One region of the Streptomyces sp. SLBN-118 genome, then DNA from elsewhere that is predicted to be linked to it. Evidence: riboswitches for the same ligand, from Rfam matches in the RefSeq annotation. Region 1 holds a riboswitch; each other region holds the start of a gene.

What was found. A riboswitch is a leader RNA that binds a small molecule or an ion and turns the genes downstream of it on or off. The one in region 1 is predicted to bind cyclic di-AMP.
Region 2: another riboswitch for cyclic di-AMP. It lies ahead of FBY35_RS13970 (C40 family peptidase); the one in region 1 lies ahead of tgmA (putative ATP-grasp-modified RiPP).
Region 3: another riboswitch for cyclic di-AMP. It lies ahead of FBY35_RS08880 (M23 family metallopeptidase); the one in region 1 lies ahead of tgmA (putative ATP-grasp-modified RiPP).
Region 4: another riboswitch for cyclic di-AMP. It lies ahead of FBY35_RS22820 (C40 family peptidase); the one in region 1 lies ahead of tgmA (putative ATP-grasp-modified RiPP).

Annotation. Positions count from the first base shown of each region.
Region 1 covers NZ_VFNP01000002.1:2,305,318-2,309,163, forward strand. Annotated here, with positions in the region: gene FBY35_RS29015 (leucyl/phenylalanyl-tRNA--protein transferase) at 1-670, shown strand, start outside; gene tgmA (putative ATP-grasp-modified RiPP) at 1,018-1,209, opposite strand; cyclic di-AMP (ydaO/yuaA leader) riboswitch at 1,659-1,815, opposite strand; gene FBY35_RS36230 (hypothetical protein) at 2,193-2,348, shown strand; gene bfr (bacterioferritin) at 2,648-3,127, shown strand; gene FBY35_RS29035 (ZIP family metal transporter) at 3,138-3,846, opposite strand, start outside.
Region 2 covers NZ_VFNP01000001.1:3,110,577-3,114,422, forward strand. Annotated here, with positions in the region: gene pcrA (DNA helicase PcrA) at 1-1,169, opposite strand, end outside; cyclic di-AMP (ydaO/yuaA leader) riboswitch at 1,420-1,583, shown strand; gene FBY35_RS13970 (C40 family peptidase) at 1,586-2,764, shown strand; gene FBY35_RS13975 (C40 family peptidase) at 3,158-3,846, shown strand, end outside.
Region 3 covers NZ_VFNP01000001.1:1,971,240-1,975,085, forward strand. Annotated here, with positions in the region: gene FBY35_RS08870 (HPr family phosphocarrier protein) at 1-236, shown strand, start outside; gene FBY35_RS08875 (GntR family transcriptional regulator) at 415-1,092, opposite strand; gene FBY35_RS08880 (M23 family metallopeptidase) at 1,280-2,038, opposite strand; cyclic di-AMP (ydaO/yuaA leader) riboswitch at 2,051-2,215, opposite strand; gene FBY35_RS08885 (pitrilysin family protein) at 2,457-3,845, opposite strand; gene FBY35_RS08890 (pitrilysin family protein) at 3,842-3,846, opposite strand, start outside.
Region 4 covers NZ_VFNP01000002.1:939,884-943,729, forward strand. Annotated here, with positions in the region: gene FBY35_RS22810 (ATP-dependent Clp protease proteolytic subunit) at 1-492, shown strand, start outside; gene FBY35_RS22815 (hypothetical protein) at 500-808, shown strand; cyclic di-AMP (ydaO/yuaA leader) riboswitch at 1,154-1,309, shown strand; gene FBY35_RS22820 (C40 family peptidase) at 1,313-1,789, shown strand; gene FBY35_RS22825 (LysE family translocator) at 1,815-2,444, opposite strand; gene FBY35_RS22830 (LysR family transcriptional regulator) at 2,528-3,433, shown strand; gene FBY35_RS22835 (ATP-binding protein) at 3,490-3,846, opposite strand, start outside.

The DNA of each region.
Region 1 (3,846 bases):
GTACACCCGCGTCCTCAACGAGGTGGTCTTCGCCGACCAGGTCGAGGACGGCCGCATCCCGCTCGTGGGGGAGGACTCGGCCGATCCCTACGCCGTCTCCTGGTGGTCGCCCGACCCCAGGCCGGTGCTGCCCGTCTCGGCCGCGCACCTCAGCCGGAGCCTCGCCCGGCAGCTGCGCAACAAGCTGCCGTGGTCGACCAGCATGAACCAGAGGTTCGAGCAGGTCGTCCGCGAATGCAGCACCGACCGCGACCCCCTGTGGCTCACCGAAGAGCTGATCGCGAGCCTGATCAGCCTCCACGAGCTGGGGCATGCTCACAGCGTCGAGGTGTGGGAGGGCGACGATCTGGTCGGCGGTGTCTTCGGCCTCCAGGTCGGATCGGTCGTCAGCATGGACTCGATGTTCTTCCATCGTCCAGGTGCCTCGAAGGTCGCGGTGTCCGACCTCGCGGCGCGCTTCGCCGAGGCCGGCGGTGAGCTGCTCGACGCGCAGCGGGACAGCCCGCACGTCCGCGGCCTGGGCGCCCTTCTCGTACCGCGGAAGGAGTATGTGCGACATCTCCGCGGCACCGGGCGCGACGGCCTCCCGATGCCCACCGCCACCTTGCCCGCCCGCCGCCTCGCCGAGCCGGCGGCCGGACACGGTGCTGGGGTCGCCCCGTCGCGCTGACACGAGCCACGCTCGATGGCACAGCCTCGAACTCGGGCACATGCAGCGGACCGGCGAACTCCAGTGCCGGTCGCAGGCTCCGCCCGCCCAGCAGCACAGCGTCCCGTAATAGTCGATGGTGAGCACCGAGCCCAGTCCGATGACCAGTGCCGCCAGATGTACGAACAGCGCGACCGTGCGGGCCGTTTGGCCGACGTCCACGTGCAGTCGGTATCACCTCGCGCGCCGACCTGATCCGCCGGTTCGCAGCCCGGACGTGCTCCGGCACATGATCCGCGGTAGCCGTCGCCGTGCAGAAGGCTGTCGGGCAGGTTCACAGACGGAGCGGCGTGCGGGTTGGCGGACCGTCAGTCGTCGAAGTGCGTCTGGGAACCGGCGGTGGACGTGGTGGTACCGCACGCCAGCAGCAGGTCGTGGTCGTTGACGGCCGGGCGCCCGTCGGACAGGACGTTCAACTGGAGCGTGGGGTCATAGGCGTAAGGGACCACGTCCGGGGCAGGCACGGCGGGACGGGCATAGTTCAGTGCGAACGGTCTCATGATGTCTCCTCATACGTGCCGGTGGGGCGGCAGGCTCCGAACTTCCTCATCGGGCAGGGGTGTTGGGGCGGTGGTTGCGCGCAGCCACCGACAACGTCCTTCCGGACCGCAACGACAGCCGCCGATTTCCGGGCCCGCCGAACGGGCACCGGCTGTCGCGCTCGTACGGATGACGGGTGACCGGGGTCCACGGCTGAGGTCGCATCGCGCTGCGCCTGGGCGAAGCGTCGACCAGGGCGACGTGTCAGGTCTCCGCGCGATGGTGACGCCGGACGGCACATCGATACGGGACAGCAGCCCGTACTGCGTGTACTCGCCGACGGCGTGCTTGATCAGGACCTCTAGCCGAATGTTTCGCCTCGGCCGACGGCACAGGCGCGGCTGACGAGCTGCCGGGTGGCGGCCTGGTGATGTGGGACGCGTTGTCGTCCGACTGCAGATGTCAAGGTGGCTCCGTACTCCGAACGCCTACGAGGTGAGCTGTCGGGTTCGGGCTGGAGTTGCCCGGCCGTGGTTCTCACGGCTTCACCCCAAGCCGCCCGGGTACGTGTTGTCCCGTACGGCGCAAGTGGGTCCCCCGCTCCTGCCAGGCGGTGTGGTGATGTGCTGCCGCGCGCCGGGGGCAGGATTAGGCGGTCCGGCCACGCGGTGTTCGACTTCTCCGAACGCCGAGCACGTTAGGGGGACCTTGCGTTCGAGCACAAGGTCTCCACAACCGGACTTGCATCAACTGGCTTTTCCTACAAGTGAGTTCGTGATAGGTACACCCGGTACCCCCGGTAAGGAGTGATGCGTGCAGGCGTTTGCGTGTCAGTAATCCAGGCTGCTAAGACGGTGCCGACCCGCGTCGACAGCGCTTGCCTTGCCGGCTCCGGACGGAGTGCGGGCACTCCCCCGAGCACGAGGCAAACGGGCGCTGCGGCCTTGATTACCGGGCCGCCCGACGGGGGCCGCGTGGTGCCTTCAGGGCGAGGAGCGGGCCGATGGCGAGAAGTACGGCGAGGGCGGCACAGCCGTGGGTGAGGGTGGAGAGAGCCAATACCGGCGACGAGGAGCGAGGTGACGGCGTCCTCGCTGAACCCGCCGAGGTTGGCGCCGATACCGTGGGCGCCGAGGGCGGGGTGAAGCCGGCGGCGTAGAGCGGCCACATGGCCCGCTTCGAGGCTATGGCGGTGGCGGGTCACGGGGTCGGCTCCTCGTCGGGGGCGTGCAGAGCGGCGAAGACGCGCTCTGCGTAGTCCTCACAGACGGCGGTGCAGTGTTTGAGGCGCCCCGGTGGCCTCGGTGGCCTCCGGGGCGCCAGTCACATCTCGGGAACCCAGGTAAGTACGGCCTTCCTGGAAGTCGTACCGGTCTGGTGAAACGATGTCCGTAGGCAGCAGCCGCCGGTGCGGCGCTTCTCCGTGCCCGCCCGGCCAGGAGCAGGGAGGCAGGAGCCATGCAGGGCGACCCCGAGGTCCTGGAGTTCCTCAACGAGCAGCTGACCGCGGAGCTGACCGCAATCAATCAGTACTTCCTGCACGCCAAGATGCAGGAGAACTTCGGCTGGCCCAAACTTGCGGCGCACACCCGGCACGAGTCGTTCGACGAGATGAATCACGCGGAGGTCCTGACCGACCGGATCCTCCTGCTGGACGGTCTGCCGAACTACCAGCGGCTCTTCCATGTACGGGTGGGCCAGAGCGTCACCGAGATGTTCCAGGCCGACCGCGAGGTCGAAGTCGAAGCGATCGACCGCCTCAAGCGCGGCGTCGAGGTGATGCGGGCCAAGGGCGACATCACCTCGGCCAACCTCTTCGAGTCGATCCTTGCCGACGAGGAAGCCCATATCGACTACCTCGACACCCAGCTCGACCTGGTCGAAAAGCTGGGTGAACCGCTCTATCTCGCCCAGCTGATCGAGCAGCCGGAGAGCTGAGCTCGCGGGTTCACACTCCGGCCGCGGTGACCACGGCGTCGGTGGCGAAGCCGAGCAGCAGGCCCAACAGGATCATCCAGGTGGTCAGTTCCTTCATGGCGGCCCGGCGGACAACGGCGAGCAGCTCGATGATCACGTAGAGGATGGACCCGGCAGCCAGGCCCAGGAAGGCGATGCTGAGGGTTTCGTTGACGACCTGCTGGCCGACCAGGGTGCCCACGAAGGTGGGACCGCCGCCGATCAGGCCGAGCAGCGCGAGGGTTCCCCACGAGGGCCGTTCGCCCTCTGCGGCCAGCGGGGCGACGATTCCGAAGCCCTCGGTCGCGTTGTGCAGCCCGAACCCGATGACCAGCAGGACGGCGAGGGAGATTTCGCCCTGTGCTGCGGAGTTGCCGATCGCCAGGCCCTCCGCGAAGTTGTGCAGGCCGATGCCCGTGGCGATCATGAAGGCGAGACCGGCGGCCCGTGAACGGGCCCTGGGGGCCAGTTCGGTGGCGGTTGCCGCCCCGGGCCCGTCGGGCGAATCCGCAGCGGAAGCCCGACGGCGGGAACTCCACCGGTCGTAGTACACAAGGCCGCACAGTCCGACGGCGAGGCCGGCGGTGAGAACCACGCCGCCCGTGGCCGCTGTCGCCCAGTGGTGATCGCTCAGCGAGGCGTCGGTCGGCTCCCAGGCTGCGCCGAGGACGTCCCAGAGCAGGAAGAGCAGGATGCCGACG
Region 2 (3,846 bases), on a different contig from region 1:
TCGGCGACATAGCCGGTGATCTGCGCGCCCGCGCCCGCGTTCGTCCACAGGTTCTTGGGGCGGCGGCTTTCGTTCCGCTCGATGACCGCGTTGGCTGCGGACAGGATCGTCTGCGTCGAGCGGTAGTTCTGCTCCAGCAGGATCGTCGTCGCGTCCGGGTAGTCCTCCTCGAACTGGAGGATGTTGCGGATGGTCGCGCCGCGGAAGGCGTAGATCGACTGGTCGGCGTCACCGACAACGCAGAGCTCGGCCGGCGCCAAGTCCTCGTACCCCGTCCCCACCAGCTCGCGTACGAGTGTGTACTGAGCGTGGTTGGTGTCCTGATACTCGTCCACCAGGACATGGCGGAAGCGGCGCCGGTAGTGCTCGGCGACGTCCGGAAACGCCTGGAGCAGATGCACCGTCGTCATGATGATGTCGTCGAAGTCCAGCGCATTGGCCTCGCGCAGCCTGCCCTGGTACATGCGGTACGCCTCGGCGAGCGTCTTCTCGAAACCGTCGGCGGCCTGGTCGGCGAAGGTCTCCTCGTCGATCAGCTCGTTCTTCAGGTTCGAGATCTTGGCGCTGAAGGACTTCGGCGGGAACTTCTTGGGATCGAGATCGAGGTCCCGGCAGACCAGCGCCATCAGCCGCTTCGAGTCCGCCGCGTCGTAGATCGAGAACGACGAGGTGAAGCCGAGCCTCTTGGACTCCCGGCGCAGGATGCGGACGCACGCGCTGTGGAAGGTGGACACCCACATGGCGTTGGCGCGCGGCCCGACGAGCTGCCCGACGCGCTCCTTCATCTCACCGGCGGCCTTGTTGGTGAAGGTGATCGCCAGTATCTGGCCGGGGTGGACGCTGCGGCTCCCCAGCAGATACGCGATCCGGTGGGTCAGCACGCGGGTCTTGCCGGATCCGGCTCCGGCGACGATGAGCAGCGGCGAGCCGGTGTGCACGACGGCGGCGCGCTGCTGTTCGTTGAGCCCTTCGAGGAGCGCGGCGGGATCCACAACGGTGCGCGGGGCGCCGTCGCGGTGGTACGGATCCCGGGCCGGGGGCACGTCGTAGGCACCCTGGAAGAGATCGTCGGGCATCTCCTCCGGGGCCGGGTCCTCGGGCGGCGGCGGAGGGTGCTCCGAGCTGGGCTGGAGGTCCGCCAGGAAGCTGTCGTCAAAGAGGCTGCTCATCGCTCTACGAGTCTAGGCCGCCGCACTGACAGCTTGCCGCCGCATCGGGTCACCACCCTCCGTAACTCCCGCGACTCTGCGTGATCGAGCCATGTCGCCGGGTCAACTTCCGGAGCGTCCGGGTCCGCCGATCGGCAAGGTCACGAAAATGTATCGGGCATATCGAACATCAACCTTCACAGCGACCACACGAGTTGGCTACGGTGCTCGACCAGGCGGCCCGTATCCCCCTGGCGATCCGCGCCACATCGGGCAGCCTGCGCCGAATTCGGGCTTTCCGTAAGGAAGTTCGAAGCCGGGGACCCATCATGCACAACCGGGGTGAATCGGACCGAGCCCCATCCGGTCCGTAGGGCGACCTTCCGTTCCGCCCGAACCCGACAGCTAACCCGGTAGGCGGTCCACGGAAGAAGGAGATGCCGGCCTTGGCGTCGCATCGCAAAGAACGCAGCCGTACCACGACCTCACCCGCCGTCGGGCTGACGACGGCGGCCATCGCCGGCGTCACGCTGCTGTCGACGCAGAGCGCCAACGCCGTGCCGACCGAGCCGAAGCCCTCCATCGAAGAGGTGCAGAAGAAGGTCGACGACCTGTACCGGCAGGCCGGCACCGCGACCGAGAAGTACAACAAGGCCAAGGAATCGACCGACGAGAAGCGGCGCGAGGTCGACGAGCTGCTCGACGAGGCCGCCACGCGCACCGACAAGCTGAACGAGTCGCGCAGAGCGCTGGGCAACTACGCGGCCGCGCAATACCGCACGGGAGCCGTCGCCCCGACCGCCGCGCTGCTTTTCGCGGACAGCCCGCAGGCGTACTTCGACCAGACACAGCTGATGGACCGGATGACCGACCGTCAGCGCACCGTGATCGACGACTACGAGAACCAGCGCGCCGCAGCCGCCAAGCAGCGCGCCACGGCGACCGAGAAGCTCGAGTCGCTCACGCTCTCGCAGAAGGCCCTGCGCACCAGCAAGCAGGAGGTCCAGTCGAAGCTCGCCGAGGCACGGGCGCTGCTGTCGAAGCTGACCGCGGAGGAGAAGGCCCGGCTCGCCGCGATCGAGCGCCAGAAGCAGGAGGAGGCCCGCCTCAAGGCCGAAGCCAAGGCCAAGGCCGAGGCGGAGGCGGAGGCCCGCGCCAAGGCGGAGGAGGCGGCGCGACAGCAGCAGGAGGCCGCCCAGCGCCAGGACACCAGCACCGGCACGAGCACAGGAACCGGCACCGGCACCGGCACCGCCGACAGCTACGCGGCCAAGGCCGACAAGGTCCTCGCCTTCGCCCGCGCCCAGATCGGCAAGCCGTACGTCTGGGGAGCGTCCGGGCCCAGTTCGTACGACTGCTCGGGGCTCACCCAGGCCGCCTGGAAGGCGGCGGGCGTGGACCTGCCGCGCACCACCTGGGACCAGGTGAACGTGGGCACGCGGGTCGCGACGAAGGATCTGCTCCCGGGTGACCTGGTGTTCTTCTACGACGACATCAGCCACGTGGGCATCTACATCGGCGACGGCATGATGATCCACGCGCCGAAGCCCGGTACGAACGTCCGCGAGGAGTCGATCTACTACATGCCGATCTACGGCAGTGTGCGCCCCGCGTAACACCGCAGCAGCCGAACGCCCGGGCTTCCGAAGCGCGCCCGGGCGTTCTTATGCCCCTGGCATGCCGGCCCCGTACCACCCCCCTTGGGGCAGGTGTGCCTCTTTCGACGCATCGGTCACAGCGCTACCGGGGTCGGCCCGGTGCCATCGGGTCCGCTATCAGAAATCGATCCAGGATGTCCACCTTTGGGCAAAACCGGTCCATACGCAGCTCTCGCGTGACCCCCAGGTTTAGCGTCCTCCTCAGGTGACCGACTCCTCACCGCCGCCCGGCTTCCGGACGGCCGTCGGCCACCACCGCCGAGAGATCCGGCGGCGGACCGCTCCCCCGTGCGGACCGCCGCCGGACTCGGGCTCGGACCGCAGGGAAGACGGAAGGACGTGGACGCCCTCGTGGCAGCGCACCGGAAACCGAAGCAGCATCCGCTCACCGGGCCCGCGGGGCGGACCGCCGCCACCCTCGCGCTCGCCGGCGCCGCGACGGCCACCGCATTCGACGGCACCGCACTTGCCGACCCCGCTCCCACCCCCGCACAGGTCAAGGCCAAGGTCGACAAGCTCTACGAGGAGGCCGAGGCCGCCACCGAGAAGTACAACGGGGCCAAGGAGCAGACCGCGAGCGCCCGCACGTCGCTGGACGAGCTGCGCGACGAGGCCACCCGCAGGACCGAACGGCTCAACACCTCACGCAACGCGCTCGGTTCGATCGCCACCGCCCAGTACCGCGCTGGCGGGATCGACCCGGCGCTGCAGCTCGCCCTGACGTCCGACCCGGACGAGTATCTGGAGCGGGCCGCGCTCGCCGAGCGGGTCGGCACCCGTCAGGCCGACGCCATCGCCGGCGTACACCAACAGCTGGTGGACATCGCCCGGTTGAGGGCCGAGGCCGGCGAGCGGATGGGCGCGCTCAAGGCCCGGCAAACCGAACTGGCCAGGCACAAGGCCACCGTCCAGCAGAAACTCTCGGCTGCCGAACAGCTGCTGGACCGGCTCACCGCCGCGCAGCGCGCCTCGTACGACAGCTCACAGGGGGCGTCCCACGGGGGCTACGGGGATGTCGCGTCCGTCGCACACGCCGACCG
Region 3 (3,846 bases), on a different contig from region 1:
CCCGCCCCGCTTCCATCTTCGTCCGTGCCGCCACGGCTGCCGGCGTCCCCATCACGATCGCCAAGGCCGACGGCAACCCGGTCAACGCCGGCTCCATGCTCGCCGTGCTCGGCCTGGGCGCGCAGGGCGGCGAGGAGATCGTCCTCGCTTCCGAGGCGGACGGCGCCGAGGCGGCACTGGACCGGCTGGCCAAGCTGGTCACCGAAGGGCTCGAGGAGCTTCCCGAGACGGTCTGAGCGGCTGAGCGGCTGAGCGAATTCTGTCCGACGGCACCCAGCCGCGTTCTCCCGAATAAGACAGAACGCGGCTGTGTGCATTCCCGGGCCCGGCGTGGATTTCCGCACCCGGCTCCATGAATTAGGGCAGCAGAAAAGAAGCCCCGCAAATGTCTTCCCTTTGTATACGGCGCGCCTGTTAATGGCGGACGCTTGTGGTGTTTACGGCATGTTGCGAAGTCCTCACCCGCTCGGGGCGCCGCAGCCGGTGCGCCGCTGCGGCCCGCTCCGCGTGCAGGGCGGTCAGCGCGCGGGCCCTCTCCCCGTCGCCGCGCGCCACCGCGTCCACGATCGCGCCGTGCTCCGCCCAGGAGTCCATGGGCTTGGCGGGCTGTTCGACGGCGTACATCCAGGCGATCTTGTGCCGCAGCTGGGTGAGCAGGGCGATCAGTCCCGGGCTGCCGGAGGCCTGCGCGAGGGTCTCGTGGAACCAGCCGCCCAGCGAGCGCAGGTCCTCGCCCTGGCCGCGGCGCGCGCGCTCCTGACCCAGCCTCACCAGGCCGCGCAGGACCTTCAGGTGCGCATCCGTACGCCGCTGGGCCGCGCGGGCCGCACCGAGGGGCTCCAGAAGCATCCGGACCTCCAGCAGGTCGGCCGCCTCCTGCTCGGTGGGTTCGGCGACACAGGCACCCGCGTGCCGCCGCGTGGTGACGAAGCCCTCGGACTCCAGGGTGCGCAGGGCTTCGCGCACCGGGACCCGGGAGACGCCGTAGCGGCGCGCCAACTGCTCCTCGGTGAGCCGGCTGCCGCGCTCGAATACACCGGAGACGATGTCGTCGCGGATCGCCGTGCATACCGAGTGCGCGGGAATGCGCATACCGAACCTCCGCTTAATCCGCACGAAACGCAGCCGATTGACGTCTGTTCAGTGACTCTATTGCAGCGGGCCGGGATTTCCGACGGCACTCGGGATTCCAGGGATATCTTTTGGCCAGGGATCCAAACGCCGAAGGCCCCGGCAGGAAGCCGGGGCCTTCTCGCGGTACGCGCTCGGGCGCGCGTGCTCAGACGGCGACGCCGTGCGCACGCAGGTACGCGACCGGGTCGATGTCGGAGCCGTACTCGGAGCCGGTGCGCGCCTCGAAGTGGAGGTGGGGCCCGGTGGTGTTGCCGGTCGCGCCGGAGAGACCTATCTGGGCGCCCGGGGTGACGCTCTGGCCCACCGAGACCGTGATCGAGGAGAGGTGGCCGTACTGCGTGTACGAGCCGTCCCTCATCTTGATCACGACGTTGTTGCCGTAGGCGCCGCCCCAGCCGGCCTCGACGACGGTGCCGGATCCGACCGCGTGCACGGTGGTGCCGGAGGCGGCGTGGAAGTCGATGCCGGTGTGGCTGCCGGAGGACCAGACGGCGCCGCCGGTCTTGTAGCCCGTGGAGATGTACGAGCCGCTGATCGGCGCGACGAAGGAGTTGAGGCGCTTGCGCTCGGCCTCCCGTGCGGCGCGCTCCTTGGCTTCGCGGGCGGCCTTGACGCGGGCCTCGGCCTTGCGCTTCGCCGCCGCCTCGGCCTTCGCCTCGGCGGCCTCCTGCTTCTGGGCGGCAGCCTGGTCGGCGATCTGGTCCGCGAGGGTGTCGTCGGTGACCAGCTGGGTCATCCCGGTGTCCTCGACAGGAGTCATGCCCGGGGTGGCGGCGAGCGCCGGGGAAGCGAGGGTTCCGATGACGCCGGTCGTGGCAAGGGCCGCTGCGCCCGCCATGCTCGCGCTCTTGCGCGAAAGGCGGCTCGGGGCACGGTGCTTCCCGGTGGCACGGGTGAACGCCATGAAGTGGCTGGTCCTTTCCTTCCTTCTCGCCTACCGGGTTAGCTGACGGGTTCGGAGCAGGAAGGTCTCCTACGGGCCCCTCCGTACGGATACGAAGGCGTCCGATTCACCCCAGGGACTGAGTGGGTCCCCGGCTCCCCAGGCTCGCGCCTGACGGGGACTCGGCGATGGCTGTCCGATGCCGCGGCTGCGGCGGGCTACTGGCGAACAGCCGGACCGACGCTAGGCGGGCCGACTTTCAATCGCCAAACAGACAGGCCCTTTTGTAGTGCATGCCACAGGGCAGAGCGGCAGCCTCCACAACAAAGCGGACAAGACGCGGAACCCCGACATCGCTTGGATGCCGGGGTTCCGCTTGCCTGTTGCGCCGGGTTCGGCCGGAGTTGTCCGGACCGTGCTCCGGCACCCCGAGAGCTGGTCAGCCGGTGACCACGGTCACGTCGCCGATGCCCAGCGCCCTGACCGGCTCCTCGATCTCCGAAGCGTCCCCGACGAGCACCGTGACCAGACGGTCCACCGGGAAGGCGCTGACGGCCGCTGCCGTCGCCTCCACGGTGCCGGTCTCGGCCAGCCGCACGTACAACTGCGCCTGGTAGTCGTCCGGGAGGAACTGCTCGACCTGGTCGGCGAGCGTGCCCGCGACGGACGCGGCCGTCTCGAACTTCAGCGGAGCGACACCCACCAGGTTCTGCACCGCCACGTCACGCTCGGCGTCGGTGAGCCCCTCGGCGGCGAGCGTCCGCAGCACCTTCCACAGGTCGTCCAGCGCCGGTCCCGTGTTGGGGGTGTCCACCGAGCCGCTGATCGCCAGCATCGAGGCGCCCGAGCCGTCGGGGGCGGACCTCAGCACCTGGCCGAAGGCCCGTACGCCGTAGGTGTAGCCCTTCTCCTCGCGCAGCACACGGTCCAGACGCGAGGTGAGAGTGCCGCCGAGGCAGTACGTCCCGAGCACCTGCGCGGGCCAGACGCGGTCGTGCCGGTCAGCGCCGATCCGGCCGATCAGCAGCTGCGTCTGCACGGCGCCCGGCCGGTCCACGATGACCACGCGGCCAGTGTCGTCGGCGGTGACCGGCGGGACGGGACGGGGCTTGGCGCTGTCGCCCGTCCAGGTGCCGAAGGTCTCGGCGAGCACGGCATCCAGGTCGACTCCGGTGAGGTCGCCGACGATCACCGCGGTGGCGGTGGCGGGCCGGACATGCGCCTCGTAGAAGGCGCGCACGGCGGCGGAATCGATCCGGGCCACGGTCTCCTCGGTGCCCTGGCGGGGGCGTGACATACGGGCGACGGCCGGGAAAAGCTCCTTGGAGAGCTCCTTGGCCGCGCGGCGGGCCGGGTTGGCCGTCTCGTGCGGGATCTCGTCGAGACGGTTGCGTACCAGCCGCTCCACCTCGCTGTCGGCGAAGGCGGGCGCACGCAGCGCCTCGGCCAGCAGGCCCAGCGCCTTGGGGAGCCGGGAGACCGGGACCTCCAGGGAGACGCGGACCCCGGCGTGGTCGGCGTGCGCGTCGAGGGTCGCGCCGCAGCGCTCCAGCTCGGCTGCGAACTCCTCGGCCGTGTGCTTGTCGGTGCCCTCCGACAGGGCGCGCGCCATGATCGTGGCGACACCGTCGATACCCTCGGGCTCGGCGTCCAGCGGGGCGTCGAGGGAGAGCTCGACGGCCACCACCTGCTGGCCGGGACGGTGGCAGCGCAGCACGGTCAGACCGTTGTCCAGCGTGCCGCGCTCGGGGGCGGGAAAGGCCCAGGGCCGGGCGACGCCCGCCGTCGGCTGCGGGTGGTACGTCATCGTCACGGCAGCGTCGCTCACT
Region 4 (3,846 bases), 1.4 Mb from region 1:
GATGTGATCGCGCAGTTCCTGCACCTCGAGTACGCGGCGCCGGACCGCGACATCTCCCTGTACATCAACTCCCCCGGCGGCTCACTCAGCGCCATGTCCGCGATCTACGACACGATGCAGGTGATCACCTGCGACGTGGAGACGACCTGCCTCGGGCAGGCCGCCTCCACCGCCGCGCTGCTGCTCTCCGCCGGGGCCCCGGGTAAGCGGATGGCGCTGCCCGGCGCCCGGATCGTCCTGCAGCAGCCCGCGCTCGAGGAGCCGTTGCAGGGCCGGCCCTCCGATCTGGAGATCCAGGCACAGGAGTTGCTGCGCCTGCGGACCCAACTCGCCGGGATGCTCGTACACCACACCGGCCAGACCACCGAGCGGATAGCCGCCGACCTGGAGCGCGACAAGATCTTTGATGCCGAGGCCGCCCTGGCCTACGGGCTGGTGGACCATGTGATCAAGAACCGCAAGACCTCGCTCTCCTCCGCCGGTTCGAGGTGAGCGCCGGATGCTGCCACCCGAACTGCCCCCGCTGCCCGCACTGACCCGCGCCGAGTGCGAGTTCGTCGACAGCTATCTGGAGGTGCTCGATCTGCTGGGCAGGATCAACCCGGCCCGCGCGACGCACACGTACGGCGCACTCCGCGCGGCACAGGCGCTGGTCGGACGGGCCGAGGCGCTCAAGAACGCCCTGACCCTGATGCACCTGCGCGGTGAGAGCGAGGTTCATGCGGCGACGCTGGCCGAAGCACTCAGAGTGCTCGACGGCGAGCGGCGGGCGCGACGGGTGACGATGCCGCCCGCGGCGATGAGTTGACGAAACACCCGCTTCCGCCTACGCCATCAGGGTACTGGTGTACATCCCCCATTCGATGCAGTCGACACACCGCCCGCGACTACGGACAACTTGCGCACTGTGACTACCGATCGGGCGGAATGCCTTGCTCCTGCGCTGGTGCGAGGCTCCTCAACTGTCGTGTACTCGTCTGCTAATCTCCCCTGTCCACCCGAACAGGTCAGCGGTGGCAAAGCTCACTTACGGACGCTTCAACTCGGAAATCCGGCGCGGCATGGGTCAAGATCCCTGGGACGACAAGCCCTCACCATCTCGGTGGGGCGGTCCGGGCGGACGCCGAGTCCTGCCGCCGCACCGGATGTCTGGTCGACAGAAGCGCTTCGGCAGGAGTGGAGGACCCAAGCAGGACGGGACAGCCGGACAGCCCGGCGGTCCCTTGGGGTGAAGCCGCAGCCGCGGCCGGGCATCTTCGTCCGTCCGAACCCGACAGGTCATCCTTCACAGGCGGCTGACGAAGGGTTGCGCATGAATCCGCAGATTCATGTCCCGTTGTTGATGACCAGGGCGGGCGCCGTGTCGGCACTGACCCTTGCCGCCGTCGGCGGCTCTCTGCTGGTCCCGGGCACCGTTCCCGAGGCCCATGCGGCAACGACCCGCGCGAAGGCTGCGCTCAAGGTGGCCGCCTCGAAGAGGGGGGCGCCCTACAGGTACGGCGCCGCGGGTCCCTCCCGGTTCGACTGCTCGGGGCTGACGCTTTATTCGTACAAAAGGGTGGGCAAGAAGCTCCCCCGTACGGCTCAGCAGCAGTTCAACAAGACCCGTCGTGTCCCGGCCTCCTCGAGGCAGCAGGGAGACCTGGTCTTCTTCCACTCCGGCAGCAGGGTCTACCACGTGGGCATCTACGCCGGCCGCGGCAGGATCTGGCACTCGCCGAAGACCGGCTCCTGGGTGAAGCTGGAGAAGATCTGGACCAAGAGCGTCTGGTACGGCCGGGTCCGCTGACGGACCGTCCTCCGGCGCCCCGGGGTCAGTGCGCGAGCGGCTCGGCGAGCAGGGTCACTCCCAGAGCCGTGAGCGCACCGCCGGTGACGCCTTCGACGGCCCGGGTGGTGCGCGGCCTGCGCAGCCACTTCCCGAGACGGTCCACGAGCAGGGCCACCGCCGGGAACCACAGCAGCGCCAGAGCGACGACGATCGACGCAAGCAGCAAGGTGCGCGGCAGTACCGCCGCACCGTCCGGAACGAACTGCGGGAGCAGGCTCAGGAAGAGAACGGGCGCCTTCGGGTTGAGGACGTTCGTGAGGAAGCCCTGGCGCAGGCTGCGGCCGATGCCCTGCGTGGCCGCGGCCTCGGGATCCTCCACCGCGAGCACCGGGCGCAGGGCGGAGCGTACGGCCCGTACGCCCAGGTAGAGCACATAGGCACCGCCCAGAATCTGCAGCGTGCGGAACAACACCGGAACGGCGACCAGAACGGCCGCGAGTCCGGCGACCGCCAGCGCGGTGTGCACGAGCAGTCCCCCGGCGACGCCGACCGCGCAGGCCACGCCCGCGCGCCGGGAGGCGAGCGCATTGCGTACGACGACGGTGAAGTCCGCGCCCGGCATGGCGACCATGCCCGCGGCGACCCCGATGAAGGCGAACAGTTGTGCGTCCATGGCCACCATCCTGGACCGGCCACAGCCTTAACGTGTACTTATAATGTTCTGGGTAGGCCTAAAGCAATGCTTAAGGGATTGCCATGTACGACCCGACACGACTGGCGGCGCTCGTAGCGGTCGCCGAGGCCGGCTCGATCACCCGGGCCGCGTCCCGCCTGGGCTACACCGCACCCGCCCTCTCCCAGCAGCTGGCCAAGCTGGAGCGCGAGGCCGGGGCGGCTCTTCTGGTGCGCAGTCATCGCGGGGCACGGCTGACCGCCGCGGGCGAGCTGCTCGCAGCGCGGGCCCGCCGGGTCCTGGACGAGATGGACCGGGCGCGGCACGAGCTGGCGCGGCTGTCCGGACTGGCCGGCGGGCGGTTGCGGGTGGGGACCTTCACCACGGTGGGTGTCCACCTGCTGCCGCCGGTCCTGAGCTCGTTCCGCCGGGCGCATCCGGATGTGGAACTGACCGTCGCGGAGTACGAGCCCCCGGACGGGGTCCTGGCAGTGGCGGCCGGCGAGGTGGATCTTGCGCTGACACACACCTACGAACCGGCCGAGCCTGCGCCGCCGCCCGCGGGTGTGGTCCTGGACCCGCTGCTGGTCGAGGAGTTGGTCCTGGTGACGGCGCCCGGCCATGCGCTCGCGGGCGGCTCGGGGCGGCTGCCGGTGGCCGATCTCGCCGGACAGCCGCTGATCAGCAGCGCGCCCTCGCATCCGCCCCGCAAGGGGGTCGAAACTGCGCTCGCCCGGGCCGGGGCGACCCCTGCGGTGGTGTGCGAGTCACCCGGCTACGCGCTGGTGTGCGCACTGGTCAGTGCGGGGATCGGGGTTGCGGTGGTGCCGGAGATGGTCGCGGCGATGTCGGCGACGCCGCTGGGCGTACGGCAGTTGGACCCGGCGGACTTCCGCCGGACGATCTCGGTGGTGCACCGGGGCGAGGAGTCCGGGCCCGCGGCGCAGTCTCTTCGGGCGCTGCTGCGGGGGGCGTTCGGCCGGGCGTGAACGCACGGGCCGGCCGGCAGGGGCACCGGCCGTCGGGCCGAAGTCTTCCGGCCGTCTCAGCTCTGGACCGGGGCCGTCCACGGAAGGGCGATCCAGACCGTCTTGCCGCCTTCCGGGGTCGGAGTGACCGAGAGCTGTCCGCCGCACTCCGCGGTGAGGCTGCGAATGATGACCATGCCGCGGCCGTTGTCCTGCCGGACCGCGGCCGGCAGCCGCTGCGGCCACCTGGGATGACTGTCGGTGACGCCGATGCGCAGTTCCTCGTCACGGTCGAGACGCAGGTCCACGGTGAACGTCGGGGACTGGCCGAAGGTGTGCTGGACGGCGTTCGTGGCGAGTTCGGAGACGATCAGCCGGACGGTCTCGAGGGCTTCGGTCTCGACGGGCAGGCCCCACTCGGAGACCACGTGTGC